Streptomyces collinus Tu 365: one gene and its partner. The protein of the gene in region 1 interacts with the protein of each later gene in a pairwise test. Links are inferred from orthologs where the notes say so. Each region holds a gene or a part of one and is shown on either strand. Other genes may lie near its edges.

Evidence for each region.
Region 2: the proteins of rplL (region 1) and dnaE interact in binary tests that used the Escherichia coli proteins (3 or more experiments, as listed by UniProt). The link is inferred for Streptomyces collinus Tu 365 from one-to-one orthologs.

The regions. Positions count from the first base shown.
Region 1 is NC_021985.1:5,054,305-5,062,357, forward strand. The notes cover bases 5,274-8,053. They hold rplL (50S ribosomal protein L7/L12), read left to right. Parts: upstream 5,274-6,360; coding sequence 6,361-6,747; downstream 6,748-8,053. Other genes in these bases: B446_RS22085 (hypothetical protein), read left to right, coding at 5,274-5,343; rplJ (50S ribosomal protein L10), read left to right, coding at 5,713-6,243; rpoB (DNA-directed RNA polymerase subunit beta), read left to right, coding at 7,314-8,053. Also shown: B446_RS22055 (pyridoxal phosphate-dependent aminotransferase), read right to left, coding at 1-1,144; preprotein translocase subunit SecE, read left to right, coding at 1,585-1,869; transcription termination/antitermination protein NusG, read left to right, coding at 1,950-2,840; rplK (50S ribosomal protein L11), read left to right, coding at 3,010-3,444; rplA (50S ribosomal protein L1), read left to right, coding at 3,545-4,270; more of B446_RS22085, read left to right, coding at 4,441-5,273. UniProt on the Escherichia coli protein: The binding site for several of the GTPase factors involved in protein synthesis (IF-2, EF-Tu, EF-G and RF3). Is thus essential for accurate translation.
Region 2 is NC_021985.1:2,512,767-2,522,107, forward strand. The notes cover bases 2,537-6,604. They hold dnaE (DNA polymerase III subunit alpha), read right to left. Parts: upstream 6,277-6,604; coding sequence 2,737-6,276; downstream 2,537-2,736. Other genes in these bases: B446_RS39610 (hypothetical protein), read left to right, coding at 2,537-2,636; B446_RS10780 (DUF2252 domain-containing protein), read left to right, coding at 6,525-6,604. In the rest of the region: B446_RS10765 (ABC transporter ATP-binding protein), read right to left, coding at 1-947; B446_RS10770 (NYN domain-containing protein), read right to left, coding at 1,008-2,234; more of B446_RS39610, read left to right, coding at 2,460-2,536; more of B446_RS10780, read left to right, coding at 6,605-7,850; B446_RS10785 (hypothetical protein), read left to right, coding at 7,919-8,605; B446_RS10790 (thioredoxin domain-containing protein), read left to right, coding at 8,672-9,341. UniProt on the Escherichia coli protein: DNA polymerase III is a complex, multichain enzyme responsible for most of the replicative synthesis in bacteria. This DNA polymerase also exhibits 3' to 5' exonuclease activity. The alpha chain is the DNA polymerase catalytic subunit.

The DNA of each region.
Region 1 (8,053 bases):
GCAGGTAGCCCGGCGTGCCGAAAGCCTCGCCCGGGACGACCGCGACCTCGGCCTCCTCCAGGATCAGCGCGGCCAGCTCGACGGTGTCCTGCGGGCGCTTGCCGCGGATCTCCTTGCCGAGCAGGCCCTTGACCGACGGGTAGGCGTAGAAGGCGCCCTCGGGCTCGGGGCAGAGCACGCCGTCGATCTCGTTGAGCATCCGCACGATGGTCCTGCGGCGGCGGTCGAAGGCCTCGCGCATCCTCGCCACGGCGTCCAGGTCGCCGGAGACGGCGGCCAGCGCGGCCACCTGGGCCACGTTCGAGACGTTCGAGGTGGCGTGCGACTGGAGGTTGGTCGCGGCCTTGACGACGTCCTTCGGGCCGATGACCCAGCCCACGCGCCAGCCGGTCATGGCGTACGTCTTCGCGACGCCGTTGACCACGATGCACTTGTCCCGCAGCTCGGGCAGGAGCGCGGGCAGGGACACGGAGACCGCGTCGCCGTAGACGAGGTGCTCGTAGATCTCGTCGGTCAGCACCCACAGGCCGTGCTCGACGGCCCAGCGGCCGATCGCCTCGGTCTCGGCCTCGGAGTAGACCGCGCCGGTCGGGTTGGACGGGGAGACGAAGAGGACGACCTTCGTCTTCTCCGTGCGGGCGGCCTCCAGCTGCTCGACCGAGACCCGGTAGCCGGTCGTCTCGTCGGCGACGACCTCCACCGGGACACCGCCGGCCAGCCGGATCGACTCCGGGTACGTCGTCCAGTACGGGGCCGGGACGATGACCTCGTCGCCCGGGTCGAGGATCGCGGCGAACGCCTCGTAGATGGCCTGCTTGCCGCCGTTGGTCACCAGGATCTGCGAGACGTCGGGCTCCCAGCCGGAGTCGCGCAGCGTCTTCGCGGCGATCGCGGCCTTCAGCTCGGGCAGGCCGCCGGCCGGCGTGTACCGGTGGTACTTCGGGTTCTTGCAGGCCTCGACGGCCGCCTCGACGATGTAGTCCGGGGTCGGGAAGTCGGGCTCGCCGGCGCCGAAGCCGATCACCGGACGCCCGGCGGCCTTCAGGGCCTTGGCCTTGGCGTCCACGGCGAGGGTGGCGGACTCGGAGATCGCGCCGACTCGGGCGGAGACCCGGCGCTCGGTGGGAGGGGTTGCAGCGCTCATGGGGTCCATCGTTCCAGACCGGAAATGCCCCCGGCACACGGGTTTCACGGACTGAACAGCAAGGGGTCGAGGCGTGAACAGGGGTACGAATCGCGCCCGCGGCCAGGACGATCTTCGGCCGGGGCGTCCTGGGCGGGCACTTTCTGTTCGACGCAAGCCCGCCGACCACGTACACTCTCACCTCGTTGGCCTTCAGCGGCCGTTCCGGGGCCGGTGCACACCGAGCACCCGGTCGGATGCGGTACGTTGGGGGACACCAAAGGGTCGTAGCTCAATTGGTAGAGCACCGGTCTCCAAAACCGGCGGTTGGGGGTTCAAGTCCCTCCGGCCCTGCTACACACACCGCCAGGATGTGTGCGCTTGTACGTACAGCAATGCACCGCCGTGCGGCTCAGAAACCGGGCGCGGCACGGCCACGACCCGGGATCAGGTGAGGACGAATGACGGACGCCGTGGGCTCCATCGACACGCCTGACGCCGATGAGGTGCCCGAGTCCAAGAAGAAGGCCCGCAAGGGCGGCAAGCGCGCCAAGAAGGGCCCGCTGAAGCGTCTCGCCATCTTCTACCGCCAGATCGTCGCGGAGCTCCGCAAGGTCGTCTGGCCGACTCGCAACCAGCTGACGTCGTACACCACAGTGGTGATCTTCTTCGTTGCCATCATGATCGCCTTGGTGACCGTGATTGACTATGGGCTCAACCACGCGGCCAAGTACGTCTTCGGCTGAGCCAAGAGCGAAGGGCGCCGTGGTACCGGCGCCCGTTTTCGCATGTTCCACCCCTATGTATCCAGGAAGAAGCAGCCATCGTGTCTGACCCGAACCTGAACGACGCCATCGAGCCTCGCGGGAATGCCGCCGAGTCGGTGGACGACGAGCTCGACATCGTCGAAGGCGCGGACGAGCAGGACGAGTTCGAGGCTGCCGAGGCCGAACTGGGGGAGCCGGCCGAGGAGGCCGCGCTGCACGTCGAGGACGAGGACGCCGAAGAGGCCGAGGACGTCGACGCCGCTGACGAGAGCGACGAGCTCGCCGCCGGCGACGAGACGGCCGAGGCCGTCACGGAGGAGCCCGCGGAGCCCGTCGACCCGATCGAGGCCCTGCGTCAGGAGCTGCGCCTCCTGCCCGGCGAGTGGTACGTCATCCACACCTACGCCGGCTACGAGAACCGCGTGAAGACCAACCTGGAGCAGCGCGCCGTCTCGCTGAACGTCGAGGACTACATCTTCCAGGCCGAGGTGCCGCAGGAAGAGGTCGTCCAGATCAAGAACGGCGACCGCAAGACGATCAAGCAGAACAAGCTGCCGGGTTACGTCCTGGTCCGCATGGACCTGACCAACGAGTCGTGGGGCGTCGTCCGCAACACCCCGGGTGTGACCGGCTTCGTCGGCAACGCCTACGACCCGTACCCGCTGACCCTGGACGAGATCGTCAAGATGCTCGCCCCGGAGGCCGAGGAGAAGGCCGCCCGCGAGGCCGCCGAGGCCGAGGGCAAGCCCGCCCCGCAGCGCAAGGTCGAGGTCCAGGTGCTGGACTTCGAGGTCGGCGACTCGGTCACCGTCACCGACGGCCCGTTCGCCACGCTGCAGGCGACCATCAACGAGATCAACCCCGACTCGAAGAAGGTCAAGGGCCTGGTGGAGATCTTCGGGCGTGAGACGCCGGTCGAGCTCTCCTTCGACCAGATCCAGAAGAACTAGTTCTTTTCTGGACCTCTTGCTTCCGTGCAGGTCAGACAGGCTGCTTCAGCCCGTCTGACCTGCACGGTTTTTGGCCGCGCATCTATACCCGTTATCGTTGTGCGGTATGCCTGCGTCCGGGTGGTCCCCGGATGCCGGCAGGACCCGAATCGAAAGGACCCGGAGAGCTATGCCTCCCAAGAAGAAGAAGGTCACGGGGCTCATCAAGCTCCAGATCAACGCCGGTGCGGCGAACCCCGCCCCGCCGGTCGGCCCCGCGCTCGGTCAGCACGGCGTCAACATCATGGAGTTCTGCAAGGCCTACAACGCCGCGACCGAGTCGCAGCGTGGCTGGGTCATCCCGGTGGAGATCACGGTCTACGAGGACCGCTCCTTCACCTTCGTCACCAAGACGCCGCCGGCCGCGAAGATGATCCTCAAGGCCGCGGGTGTCGAGAAGGGCTCCGGCGAGCCGCACAAGACCAAGGTCGCCAAGATCACCGAGGCCCAGGTCCGCGAGATCGCCGAGACCAAGATGCCCGACCTCAACGCGAACGACCTGGACGCCGCGTCGAAGATCATCGCCGGCACCGCCCGCTCCATGGGCATCACGGTCGAGGGCTGACCCCACCCCCAGTAGTCCATGCGGCCGTAGCCGGTCGCACGTGGCAGGGCCTGCTCGGCCCGGATACCACGACTCCTTTCAGAACACACAGGAGCAAGTTGTGAGCAAGCGCAGCAAGGCTCTCCGCGCTGCGGACGCCAAGATCGACCGGGAGAAGCTGTACGCCCCGCTCGAGGCCGTCCGTCTCGCCAAGGAGACCTCCACGACCAAGTTCGACGGCACCGTCGAGGTCGCCTTCCGCCTGGGTGTCGACCCGCGCAAGGCCGACCAGATGGTCCGTGGCACCGTGAACCTGCCGCACGGCACCGGCAAGACTGCCCGGGTCCTGGTCTTCGCGACCGGTGACCGTGCTGCGGCCGCGGAGGCCGCGGGCGCCGACATCGTCGGCTCCGACGAACTGATCGACGAGGTGGCGAAGGGCCGTCTGGACTTCGACGCCGTCGTCGCCACCCCGGACCTCATGGGCAAGGTCGGCCGCCTCGGCCGCGTCCTCGGCCCGCGTGGTCTGATGCCGAACCCGAAGACCGGCACCGTCACCCCCGACGTGGCCAAGGCCGTCACGGACATCAAGGGCGGCAAGATCGAGTTCCGCGTCGACAAGCACTCGAACCTGCACTTCATCATCGGCAAGGCGTCCTTCGACGACGACAAGCTGGTGGAGAACTACGGCGCCGCGCTGGAGGAGATCCTCCGTCTGAAGCCGTCCGCCGCCAAGGGTCGCTACATCAAGAAGGCCGCCATCACCACCACGATGGGCCCCGGCATTCCGGTCGACCCCAACCGCACCCGCAACCTCCTCGTCGAGGAGGACCCGGCCGCCGTCTGAGCCCCCGGCTCCACCGGCAGCCGCGTCAGCGACGCGTGAGCGAGGGCGGGCCCCGCACCTGGAACCTTCCGGGTGCGGGGCCCGTCCTTTCTGTGTGCGACCTTTCGCACGACTGTCATTGGCCTGGCCCAGCGTGCAGGCACAGGACTCTCGCATAGGGGTGGGACGACATGAACAGCAGGACCGTACGCCGGGTGAGCCTTTCCGTCGCGGTGGTGGCCGCGCTGACGGGACTGGCCGCCTGCGGCTCGGACAAGGGCGACAAGGCCGTCGGCAAGACCGTCACGGACATGAGCCCGCTCGCCGCCCTGCGCTCCGCCGAGCAGTCCACCGACAAGGCCGAGTCCGCCAAGGTCCGCTCCAGCACCTCCCTCGGCGACACCATGTCGATGACCGCCGACGGCGCCCTCGCCTGGGGCGGCGGTCTCAAGGGCAACCTCACCATCACGTACACCGGCGGCAAGATGGCCGACGCCATGCGCCAGGCCGGCTCCACGTCGATGCAGGCCCGCTACCTGCCGGACGCCTACTACGCGAAGATGAGCGACAAGTTCGCCCAGCAGTTCGGCAAGCACTGGATCAGGTACGCCTACGACGACCTCGCCAAGTTCGGCGGCGGCTCCGGCGCGTACATCAAGGACCAGATGCAGAACACCACGCCGAACCAGTCGGTGAAGCTGCTGCTGGCCTCGGGCGACGTGAAGAAGGTCGGCAAGGAGAAGGTCTCCGGCACGGACGCCACGCACTACGCGGGCACGGTCCAGGTCGCCGACCTCGCCGGCAAGAACAGCAACCTCACCGCCGAGCAGCTGGCCGGCCTGAAGAAGCAGCTCAGCCAGGCGGGCGTCACCACCGAGACCGTCGACATCTGGGTCAACGACCAGAGCCTGCTGGTCAAGAAGATCGAGAAGGCGACCACCGCGAACGGCGTCATGACCAGCACGGCCTACTACACCGACTACGGCGTGAAGGTCTCCGCCGAGGCGCCCCCGGCCGGCGACACCAAGGACTTCAAGGACCTCATGAAGTCCGGCGGCGTCACGGGCGGCACCGGCTCCGGCACCGTCTCCTGACCCGCCGCGCGCCGGCCGCGGGCCGGCGCGCGTGCCCGCGGGGCGGCCCGTCCGGGCGCCCCGCGGGACGGCCGCGGCGGCGCCCCCGGAGCCCGATTTGCTCGACGGCGCCCCGGTCCCGTACTCTCCTACCGAAGCCAAAGACCGCTGGTCGTTGCCGTGCGCTCCCCCGAGGGTGCGGTGGCCGAAGGATCCGCTGAAGAGTGGACGACCCGCGCAGGTGACTGTGGAAGAACTCCCGGAGTACACGCCCTGAGTGTGTGCGGCCGGTCGAGTCCGCCCCGAGCGCCTGCGCCGGGGCGTTTCGTTTTCCCCAGTCCTCCTTCGGGTCCGCGCGGTCCGAATCACCCGGAAGGAGGCCGAGGCTCTATGGCGAGGCCCGACAAGGCTGCCGCGGTTGCGGAGCTGACGGACAAGTTCCGCAGCTCCAACGCCGCCGTGCTGACCGAGTACCGCGGTCTCACCGTGGCGCAGCTCAAGACGCTGCGCCGGTCGCTCGGTGAGAACGCCCAGTACGCCGTGGTGAAGAACACGCTGACCAAGATTGCGGCCAACGAGGCCGGGATCACGCTGGACGACCAGCTCTTCGCTGGTCCGACGGCCGTCGCCTTCGTCACCGGTGACCCGGTGGAGTCGGCGAAGGGTCTCCGTGACTTCGCCAAGGACAACCCGAATCTCATCATCAAGGGCGGTGTCCTTGACGGCAAGGCGCTGTCCGCCGATGAGATCAAGAAGCTTGCGGACCTCGAGTCCCGCGAGGTTCTGCTCTCCAAGCTGGCCGGTGCGTTCAAGGGCAAGCAGTCCCAGGCTGCCTCTGTCTTCCAGGCGCTCCCGTCGAAGCTCGTCCGCACCGTGGACGCGCTTCGGGCCAAGCAGGACGAGCAGGGCGGTGCCGAGTAACTCGGCTCGCTTTCTGACTCTGGCCGCCTGACGCGGCGAGGGTCGCAGCGGGCCGACGTACGCCCGCCACACCCAGTACATCCGGCACCCGCCGAATTAGTGGAAGGATCGCCCATCATGGCGAAGCTCAGCCAGGAAGACCTGCTCGCGCAGTTCGAGGAGATGACCCTCATCGAGCTCTCCGAGTTCGTGAAGGCCTTCGAGGAGAAGTTCGACGTCACCGCCGCCGCCGCCGCGCCGGTCGTCGTGGCCGGTGGCGCCGGTGCCGGTGCCGCCGAGGCCGAGGAGGAGAAGGACGAGTTCGACGTCATCCTCACCGGTGCCGGCGACAAGAAGATCCAGGTCATCAAGGTCGTGCGTGAGCTGACCTCCCTGGGTCTGAAGGAGGCCAAGGACCTCGTGGACGGCGCCCCGAAGCCCGTTCTCGAGAAGGTCGCCAAGGACGCCGCCGAGAAGGCCGCCGAGTCCCTCAAGGGCGCCGGCGCCTCCGTCGAGGTCAAGTAAGACCTTCCGGGGTTCCTCGAACCTCAGCACGCTGATTGCGGCCTCCTGAGGCTGTAACGCGAACGCACCGAAGAGCGATCATCCATCCGGGTGGTCGCTCTTCGGCGTATCCGGAGGTCGGCTTCGGTTGCCTTGCACTCGTGACGGCGAGGGGTATGGTGATCTTCGTTGTGTCTCCGGCCAGTCTCGTTTGGGCAGGGGGGCCTTGACGAACCGCACGCAGCGCGCAATTCTCAGGACGCGTCGTCACAAGGATCCGTATCCGAGGCATGGATCGACGGCGAAGAGGGCAGTATGAACGTGCGTTGAGGGCAAGCATGCCGAGGGCGTTGACGAGGGCGTTGAGCACTACGAGGGTCTACAAAAACCCGCGCTGGACATCAGTGTGCCAAGTGGCTACACTGACCCTTTGCGCTGCCTGTTAGTTGTCCCCTGCCCGTCACCAGGGGTCTGCCCTCACTCGAGCACCGTAGACCGAATCTCCTCTGACCTGGGGTTTCCGTCTCCGTGCACGTCGAGGGACCGGCACGCGCGTAGTGAGTCCGAGCCCTCGGAAGGACCCCCTCTTGGCCGCCTCGCGCAACGCCTCGACCGCGAATACGAACAACGGCGCCAGCACCGCCCCGCTGCGCATCTCCTTTGCAAAGATCAAGGAGCCTCTCGAGGTTCCGAACCTGCTCGCGCTGCAGACCGAGAGCTTTGACTGGCTGCTCGGCAACACCGCCTGGCAGAGTCGGGTCGAGGAGGCTCTTGAGAACGGTCAGGACGTCCCCACCAAGTCCGGTCTGGAGGAGATCTTCGAGGAGATCTCCCCGATCGAGGACTTCTCCGGGTCGATGTCCCTGACCTTCCGGGACCACCGCTTCGAGCCGCCGAAGAACTCCATCGACGAGTGCAAGGACCGCGACTTCACGTACGCCGCCCCGCTCTTCGTCACCGCCGAGTTCACCAACAACGAGACCGGTGAGATCAAGTCCCAGACGGTCTTCATGGGCGACTTCCCGCTCATGACGAACAAGGGCACCTTCGTCATCAACGGCACCGAGCGTGTCGTGGTGTCTCAGCTGGTCCGTTCCCCCGGTGTCTACTTCGATTCCTCGATCGACAAGACGTCCGACAAGGACATCTTCTCCGCCAAGATCATCCCGTCCCGGGGTGCCTGGCTGGAGATGGAGATCGACAAGCGTGACATGGTCGGTGTCCGCATCGACCGCAAGCGCAAGCAGTCGGTCACCGTGCTGCTGAAGGCGCTCGGCTGGACGACCGAGCAGATCCTCGAGGAGTTCGGCGACTACGAGTCGATGCG
Region 2 (9,341 bases), 2.5 Mb from region 1 along the record:
GTGGCGAGCGTGAAGTCGTCCAGGGCGGCGAACGCGGCTCCGCCGGTGACGGTGGCGACGGCGGCCCTGGCCTCCTCGGGGGCGAGCCGGAGCGTCCAGCGGCGCCCGGACTCCGCCGCCCGCTCGCGCAGCACGGCGACCTCCGGCACCTCCAGGGGTGCCCGCTCCCGCCAGACCAGCTCCACCCGCACCTCTCCGGCGACCTGTTCCTTCAGGCCGGCCGGGGTGTCGCAGGCGATGACCCGCCCCTGGTCCAGGACCGCCACCCGGTCGAGGACCGTCTCGGCCTCGATGACGTTGTGCGTGACCAGCAGCACGGTCGTGCCGTGCTCGGCCCGCCGCCGGTCCACGGCCGCCCACACCGCACGCCGGGCCACCGGGTCCATGCCGGTGGTCGGCTCGTCGAGGACCAGCAGTGGCCGCTCGCCGACGAGGGCGGCGGCGAAGCAGGCGAGGCGCCGCTGGCCGCCGGACAGCTTCTTCAGCGCCCGCCCGGCGAGCGGGGTGAGCCCCAGTTCCTCCAGTACGGCGTCCCGCTCGGCCCGCGCCCGCCGTACGTCCAGGCCGCGCAGGCGCCCGGTGGTCTCGGCGGCGAGGGCGACGGTCAGCTCGTCCAGGGCGGAGGACTCCTGCCCCAGGTAGGCGAGGAGCCGTGCGGCCCGCTCGGGGTGCCGGACGATGTCGTGCCCGAGGATCTCGACACTGCCGGTGTCCGGCCGCAGCAGGCCGGTGAGCTGCCTGACGAGGGTGGACTTGCCGGCGCCGTTCGGGCCGAGCAGCCCGAAGATCTCCCCGGACCGTACGTCCAGGTCCACGGCGTCGGTGGCCCGCACCTCGGGCGTGGCAGGCACCCCGCGCCGGCCCTTCACGGGCGGATAGGTCTTGCCGAGCCCGCGCACGCGTAGGACCTCGTCATGCCGAAGTGCCGGTGCCGCGCGCGTACTCACAAGGGACGAGACTACGGGGTCCGCGCCCTTTACTCGCCTTTGGGGGCGGCCACGCGGATCTCAGTCGGCGGCGGGCGCGTGCTGTTCCGCGGCCGCCGGCACGTCGACCTCACGCCAGAAGCCCGCCCGGATGGCGTAACGGTCGTGCTCGTCGATCTGGTCGTCCTTGTGGGCGAGCAGCCCGAAGCGGGCCGCGTACCGCAGCAGCTCGCCGTCGATGCGGTGCGGGATGCGCGGGTACATCGTGGACAGCCGCTGCACATGGGTCTGGTCGCCGAGCCGGGCCGTCCACCGGCGGGCGAAGACCTGTCCCACCTCGTAGGGGTCGCCGCCGACGGTGGTGATGTCCTCCTCCCGGTCGGCCCACCGCTGCTCGGCGGTGGTCAGCTGGGCCAGTGTGGGCATCGAGGCGATCTCGGGCGGTTCGGCGACGGTGCCCGGCCGGTCCACCCAGCCTTTGTCGGAGGACCAGCGCAGGGTCGCGGTGGTCGGGTGCTGCGCGGCGGCCTGCGGCGCCCCGGGGGCGCGCAGCGCGGCGAGGTCCTTGGGGGTGGGGACGCCCTTGGCGGCGGGGACCCGCTCCTGGACGCCGTTCTCCCGCCCGGCGGCCGGGGCGTGGCCGCCCTCCTCGGCGGGGTGGTCGCCCGCGGGTGCCGGGGCGGACTCGGGCAGGGGGGCGGAGAGGATCGCGGCGATCTCGGGCCGGGGCGCCGGCTGCGGGGCGCAGACGCCGGTCAGCTCCTTGGCGCGGACCGCCTGGGTGATCCAGGCCCGGTCCAGCACGCGCCGCTCGTCGGCCTCGGCGACCAGGTCCTCGGACTGGTTGTAGTCACCGTCGGCGGCCTGCACGGCCCACAGGTGGACGGCGACGCCGTGTTCCTTGGCGGCCATCATGCCGGGCAGCAGGTCGCCGTCGCCGGTGACGAGGACGACGTCCGAGCAGGCGCGGTTGCGGGCCAGTTCGGTCAGCTCGGCGTGCATGGCGGCGTCCACGCCCTTCTGCGCCCAGCGTCCGTCGCTGCGGGTGAGGGCGCCGAGGCGGACGGTGACGCGGGGCATGACACGCAGCCGGCGATGCTCCGGCTGGGGGACCCGGTCGGGGGCGCCGTCGAACCAGTAGATGCGCAGCAGCGGGCGCTCGGTCTCGGCCTCCGCGCGCTCGCGCAGCCCCTGGATCAGCGCCGCGTGGTCGACGGTGATGCGGGACCGGGAGGGCTCGCCGGCGAGGAGGCTGGCGGCGGCACCCAGCAGATATCCGGCGTCCACCAGGACGATGCAGCGGTCCACGCGACTCACCCTCTTCCCGGGAGGTTTTGCTTCGGACTTCCTTCGAGTCTGCCCGACCCCGCGGGGGTTAACGGCCCGAACTCGATCTTCGGCGTGGCGTTTGCGGCTCCCGCGCGCCCACCACCCCTGTCACACACGGTAATTATCCGACATGCGCGCGTTGTCGGCATATGTGAATCTGAAGCCGGCCCTGGCCCCTAGATCCCCTTCAGGAGGCAGATCACCATGGCCAAGAACAAGAACCGCAAGCAGTCCGGCCCCCAGAACCGCGCTCCGCAGAGCGAGCACGGCCAGGAGCGCGCGCAGCGACCGGCGGAGGACCACGAGTCCTCGATGGCGCACGTGCCGGGCAGCCCGTCGGATGTTGCTCGTAAGAAGCAGAAGAGCTTCGGCCACAACTAAAGAGGGCTCCGCCAAGGAGCTCCGCGCACCGGGCAGTTGCCGCCCGGGCACGCAGAAGGGGCGCATCCCTGCCGGGTGCGCCCCTTCTCGCCGCATCGGCTCAGCCGGCCAGGCAGGACGGGCCGAGCAGCACCTTCAGGTCGCCGAACAGTGCCGGGTCGGGCTTGACGCGGTGCCGGTCGAGGCGGAGCACGGTGGTCTTGCGGGGGCCCTGGAGCTTGATGCGGACCTCGCTGTCGCCCTTGTGGTGGCTGAGGATCTCGCCGAGGCGGCTGACCATGGGCGGGGTGACCCGGGTGGCCGGGATGGTGAGGATCACGGGCGCGTTGGTGCCGGCGTTGGAGAGGTCGGGGACCATGAGCTCCATGGCGACGAGCCGCGGCACGTCCTCCCGCTTGTCGAGGCGGCCCTTGACGAACACCACCGCGTCCTCGACGAGTTGGGTGGAGATGAGCTGGTAGGTCGCCGGGAAGAACATGCACTCGATGGAGCCGGCGAGGTCCTCGACGGTCGCGATCGCCCAGGCGTTGCCCTGCTTGGTCATCTTGCGCTGGAGACCGGAGATGATGCCGCCGATGGTGACGACCGCGCCGTCGGCGTGCTCGCCGCCGGTGAGCTGGGAGATGCCCGCGTCGGCCTTGTCGGCGAGGACGTGCTCCAGGCCGAAGAGCGGGTGGTCGGAGACGTAGAGACCGAGCATCTCCCGCTCCTGGGCGAGCAGATAGGTCTTGTCCCACTCGTCCGTGGTGAACTCCACGTCGAGTCCGAAGCCGGGCTCGCTGCCGGTGTCCTCGCCCATGCCGCCGAAGAGGTCGAACTGCCCCTCGGCCTCCTTGCGCTTGACCGCGACGACGTTGTCGATCATCGGCTCGTACTGGGCGGTGAGTCCCTTGCGGGTGTGGCCCATCTCGTCGAAGGCGCCGGCCTTGATCAGTGATTCCGTGGTGCGCTTGTTGCAGACGACGGCGTCGACCTTGTCGAGGTAGTCGGGGAAGGAGGCGTACTTCCCCTTGGCCTTGCGGCACTTGATGATCGACTCGACGACGTTGGTGCCGACGTTGCGCACGGCGGAGAGGCCGAAGAGGATCACGTCGTCGCCCTGGGCGGCGAAGTTGGACTCGGACTCGTTCACGTTCGGCGGGAGCACCTTGATGCCCATGCGGCGGCACTCGTTGAGGTAGACCGCGGACTTGTCCTTGTCGTCCTTGACGGAGGTCAGCAGGGCGGCCATGTACTCGGCGGGGTAGTTCGCCTTGAGGTAGGCGGTCCAGTAGGAGACCAGGCCGTACGCGGCGGAGTGCGCCTTGTTGAACGCGTAGCCGGCGAACGGGACCAGCACGTCCCACAGGGCCTGGATGGCCTCGTCGCTGTATCCCTTCTTGCGCGCGCCCGCCTGGAAGAGCACGAAGTTCTTCGCCAGTTCCTCGGGCTTCTTCTTGCCCATCACGCGGCGCAGGATGTCGGCCTCGCCGAGCGAGTAGCCCGCGATGATCTGGGCGGCCTTCTGCACCTGCTCCTGGTAGACGATCAGGCCGTAGGTGACGGCGAGGACCTCTTCCAGGGGCTCCGCCAGCTCCTTGTGGATCGGGGTGATCTCCTGGAGCTTGTTCTTGCGCAGCGCGTAGTTGGTGTGCGAGTCCATGCCCATCGGGCCCGGACGGTAGAGCGCGGAGACGGCGGAGATGTCCTCGAAGTTGTCGGGCTTCATCAGCCGCAGCAGCGAGCGCATGGGGCCGCCGTCGAACTGGAAGACGCCGAGGGTGTCGCCGCGCTGGAGGAGCTCGAAGGTCTTGGGGTCGTCGAGCGGCAGGGACAGCAGGTCGATGTCGAGGCCCTTGTTGGCCTTCACCATCTTGACCGCGTCGTCCATGATCGTGAGGTTGCGCAGGCCCAGGAAGTCCATCTTCAGCAGGCCGAGCGACTCGCAGCTCGGATAGTCCCACTGGGTGATGGTCACGCCGTCGGTGTGCCTGACCCAGACCGGGACGTGCTCGGTGATGGTCTCGCTGGACATGATCACGCCGGCGGCGTGCACGCCCATCTGGCGGACCAGGCCCTCCACGCCCTTGGCGGTGTCGATGACCTTCTTCACGTCCGGCTCGTTCTCGTACATCCCGCGGATCTCGCCCGCCTCGCCGTAGCGCGGGTGCGAGGGGTCGGTGATGCCGTTGAGGTCGATGCCCTTGCCGAGGACGTCGGCGGGCATCGCCTTGGTGAGCCGGTCGCCCATGGCGTACGGGTAGCCCAGGACGCGCGCGGAGTCCTTGATCGCGTTCTTGGCCTTGATCTTGCCGTAGGTGCCGATCATGGCGACCTTGTCGGCGCCGTACTTCTCGGTCACGTAGCGGATCACCTCGACGCGCCGGCGCTCGTCGAAGTCGATGTCGACATCGGGCATGGAGACGCGCTCGGGGTTGAGGAAGCGCTCGAAGATCAGGCCGTGCGGGATCGGGTCCAGGTCGGTGATGCCCATGGCGTAGGCGACGATCGAGCCGGCCGCGGAGCCTCGGCCGGGGCCGACCGCGATGCCGTTGTTCTTGGCCCACATGATGAAGTCGGCGACCACGAGGAAGTAACCCGGGAACCCCATCTGGATGATGACGTCCATCTCGTAGTCGGCCTGCTTCTGCCGGTCCTCGGGGATGCCGCCCGGGAAGCGGCGCTCCATGCCGCGGCGGACCTCCTCCTTGAACCAGGTCACCTCGGTGTAGCCGTCGGGGATGTCGAACTTCGGCATGAGGTTCTTGGCCTCGAACATGCCGGTGGTGTCGACCATCTCGGCCACCAGGAGCGTGTTGGCGCAGCCCTCCTGCCAGGCGTCCGAGGAGTCGATGGCGTACATCTCGTCCGTGGACTTCAGGTAGTAGCCGGTGCCGTCGAACTTGAAGCGGTCCGGGTCGGAGAGGTTCTTGCCGGTCTGGATGCACAGCAGGGCGTCGTGGGCGCCCGCCTCGTGCGCGTACGTGTAGTGCGAGTCGTTGGTGACCAGCGGCGGGATGCCGAGCTTCCTGCCGATCTCCAGCAAGCCGTCGCGGACCCGGCGCTCGATCTCGATGCCGTGGTCCATCAGCTCCAGGAAGTACCGGTCCTTGCCGAAGATGTCCTGGTAGTCGGCGGCCGCCTTGAGGGCCTCGTCGAAGTGGCCGAGGCGGAGCCGGGTCTGCACCTCGCCGGAGGGACAGCCGGTGGAGGCGACGATGCCCTCGGACCACTGGGAGATGGTCTCCTTGTCCATCCGGGGCCACTTCTGCAGCCAGCCCTCGGCGTAGGCGTCGGAGGAGAGCCGGAAGAGGTTGTGCAGTCCGGTACGGTTCACCGCCCACATCGTCTTGTGGGTGTAACCGCCGGAACCGGAGATGTCGTCCCGCTTCTGGTGGGGCTGGCCCCAGAGGATCTTGCGCTTGTTGCGCCGGGACTCGGGGGCGACGTACGCCTCGATCCCGATGATCGGGGTGACTCCGGCCTTCTTCGCGCTGTGGAAGAAGTCGTACGCCCCGTGGAGGTTGCCGTGGTCGGACATGGCGATGTGCGTCATGCCCATCTCGTTGCAGGCCTCGAACATGTCCTTGAGCCGCGCGGCACCGTCCAGCAGCGAGTACTGGGTGTGGACGTGCAGGTGCGTGAAGGGCGGCTTCGACACGGTTTCGGCCTCCAAGGAAAACGGGCGGCGACGATCTTCCGACCGGCTGCGGACCGACTGCGGACAGTCTGGGGGACAGCGTCGAAGTCTATGCCCCGGCACTGACACACGCGGGCCTCGTCCCCGTACCTTCATGCGGGAACCGGGCACTCCCGCGTGGCGTCGCCCGTTGGAGACGGCGGAAGCGCTGTCGTACCCGTACACCTACGTTCATGCACCACCCGTCCTGTACCAGGAGGCACCCCGCGATGTCGGTCCCCCAGCTCAACGACGAGCAGCGCGGCGAGGAGATCCTCGCCGTCTTCGACACCGCCTTCGGCCGGCTCCTCGCCGCCGACCCGGCCGCGTTCCGGGTGAAGTTCCGGAAGATGGCCGCCTCGGCCTTCGCGTTCTACCGGGGGACGGCCGCGCTCTTCTACCACGACGTCGACGCCGAGAAGCGCGGCGGGCCCTACCTGGACGACCGCACCTCGCGCGTGTGGATCCACGGCGACCTGCACGCCGAGAACTTCGGCACCTACATGGACTCCAACGGGCGCCTGGTCTTCAACGTCAACGACTTCGACGAGGCCTACGTCGGCCCCTTCACCTGGGACCTCAAGCGCTTCTCGGCCTCCGTCGCGCTGATCGGCTACGCGAAGGCGCTCAGTGACGAGCAGATCACCGAGCTGGTGACGATCTACGCGGCCGCCTACCGCGAGCGGATCCACGCCCTCGCCACGGGCGCCAAGAGCGACGAGGTCCCGCCGTTCACCCTGGACACGGCCGACGGCCCGCTGCTGGGCGCCCTGCGCGCCGCCCGCTCGCTGACCCGCTTCGAGCTGCTGGACTCGATGACCGAGATCCGCGACTTCGAGCGCCGCTTCGCCCCGGGCGGCGGCTCCATCGAGCTGGACGCGGCGACCCGCTACAAGGTGCTGGCCGCCTTCGACGGCTACCTGGAGACGCTCCCGGACGCCTCGCTGGCCCGCCCCGACTCCTACCGGGTGAAGGACGTCGTGGGCCGCCGGGGCATCGGCATCGGGTCGGCCGGCCTGCCCTCGTACAACATCCTCCTGGAGGGCTCCAGCGACGCCCTGGAGAACGATGTCGTGATCTACATCAAGCAGGCCCAGACCCCGGCCGTCTCCCGGCACATCACGGACCCGGCGATCGCCGGGTACTTCCAGCACGAGGGGCACCGCACGGTGATCTCCCAGCGCGCCCTCCAGGCGCACGCCGACCCGTGGCTGGGGTGGACCGAGCTGGACGGCGCGGGCCAGCTGGTCGCCGAGGTCTCGCCGTACGCCGTCGACCTGGACTGGAACGACATCGACGACCCGGAGGAGATCGCGGCCGTCGTCGCCGACCTGGGCCGGGCCACGGCCACGATGCACGCGGCGGCGGACGACACCTCCGGCGAGTCGCTGGTGCCGTTCTCCACCGAGCGGGCCATCGACGCGGCCCTCGCCGCCGACGAGGAGGGCTTCGGTCCCCTGCTGGTGGACTTCGCGCACCGCTACGGCGCACGCGCGCGTGCCGACCACCAGATCTTCGTCGACCTGTTCCGCAACGGCCGGATCCCGGGGCTGTAACCTCCGCCCTTTCACAGGCACCCTTTAGGGGTCCCTTACCCGCGCACGTGACAGACTCTTCTCTCGCTATGGACATATCCGGGACCCACCTCAGAGCCGTGCGCGCGGCGCTGTTCACGGCCGTGGCCGTGACGCTCAGCACCGCGTCGCACGTCCTGCTGTCGCGGGCCCCGCTGCCGGTGGCGACCGTGGCCGCGGTCGCCGCCGGGGTGTTCCTGACCGCGTACGCGCTGGCGGGCCGCGAGCGCGGTTTCGGCCGCATCGCGGCGCTGCTGGTCCCGCTGGAGCTGGCCGCCGACACCGTGTTCACCACCGGCCAGCACGCCTGCTACGGCAGGGCGGGCGGTCCGGTCGCCGGACCGCTGCGCGCCTTCGGCTTCGACGTGCTGTGCCAGGGCGGTGCCGTCGGCGCCCCGCTGGCCCAGGTCACCGGCGGCCACGGCGGCCCGGACGAACTGCTCGCGCACGCCGAGCCGGCCGCCGCCTGGCTGCTGCTCGCCGCGCACGTGGGCGTGGGCCTGCTGGCCGCCGCCTGGCTGCGCCGGGGCGAGCGCGCCCTGGTACAGCTGCTGCGCGCGGTCACCGCCACCACCTTCCGGCCGCTGTCGCTCGCGGTGGCGGCCGCCCGGTCCGTGCGGCTCTCGCCGGTCCGCCGGCTGCCGAACCCCTCGCCCCGGCCGGCCACCGCCCTCGACCGGCTCCTGGTGCACTCCCTGGGACGGCGTGGACCGCCGTGCTTCTCGGCTCTCGGCTGAGCACGACAAGTCCCCCACACGTATCCCGCGTACGGCATGTGCGCGTCCCATCTGGAGATCACCACCATGAGCAAGCGGAACACCCAGTCGGCGAAGACGGCGGCCCGGGAGCGGCTGCGCCAGGAGCGCGAGCGGCAGGCCAAGCGCGACAAGGCGAGGCGGCAGCTGATCGTGGCCGGTTCGGTCGTGGCCGTGCTGGCCGCGGCCGGCGGCATCGGCTACGCGGTCGTGCAGATGAACAAGCCCGGCCACTGGGACGGCCTGAAGGACGCCTCCGTCGTCGCCCCGGCCAACACCACGGGCACGAAGGGCACCACCGTCGTCCTCGGCAAGGACAGCGCCAAGAAGACCCTGAAGGTCTACGAGGACCCGCGCTGCCCGGTGTGCGCCCAGTTCGAGCAGACGGTCGACTCGACGGTGAAGAAGGACCTGGACGACGGCAAGTTCAAGATCCAGTATATCGGTGCCACCTTCATCGACAACCACGACAACGGCGAGGGCTCCAAGAACGCGCTGAGCGCCCTCGGCGCGGCGCTCGACGTCAGCCCCGAGGCGTTCCTCGAGTACAAGACGGCGCTGTACTCCGCCAAGTGGCACCCGGACGAGCAGGCCGACAAGTTCAAGGACGACAGCTACCTCGTCAAGGTCGCCGACACCGTCCCCGCGCTCAAGGGCAACGCCAAGTTCCAGGACGCGGTCAAGAAGGGCACCTACGACGCCTGGGCGATGGCCATGT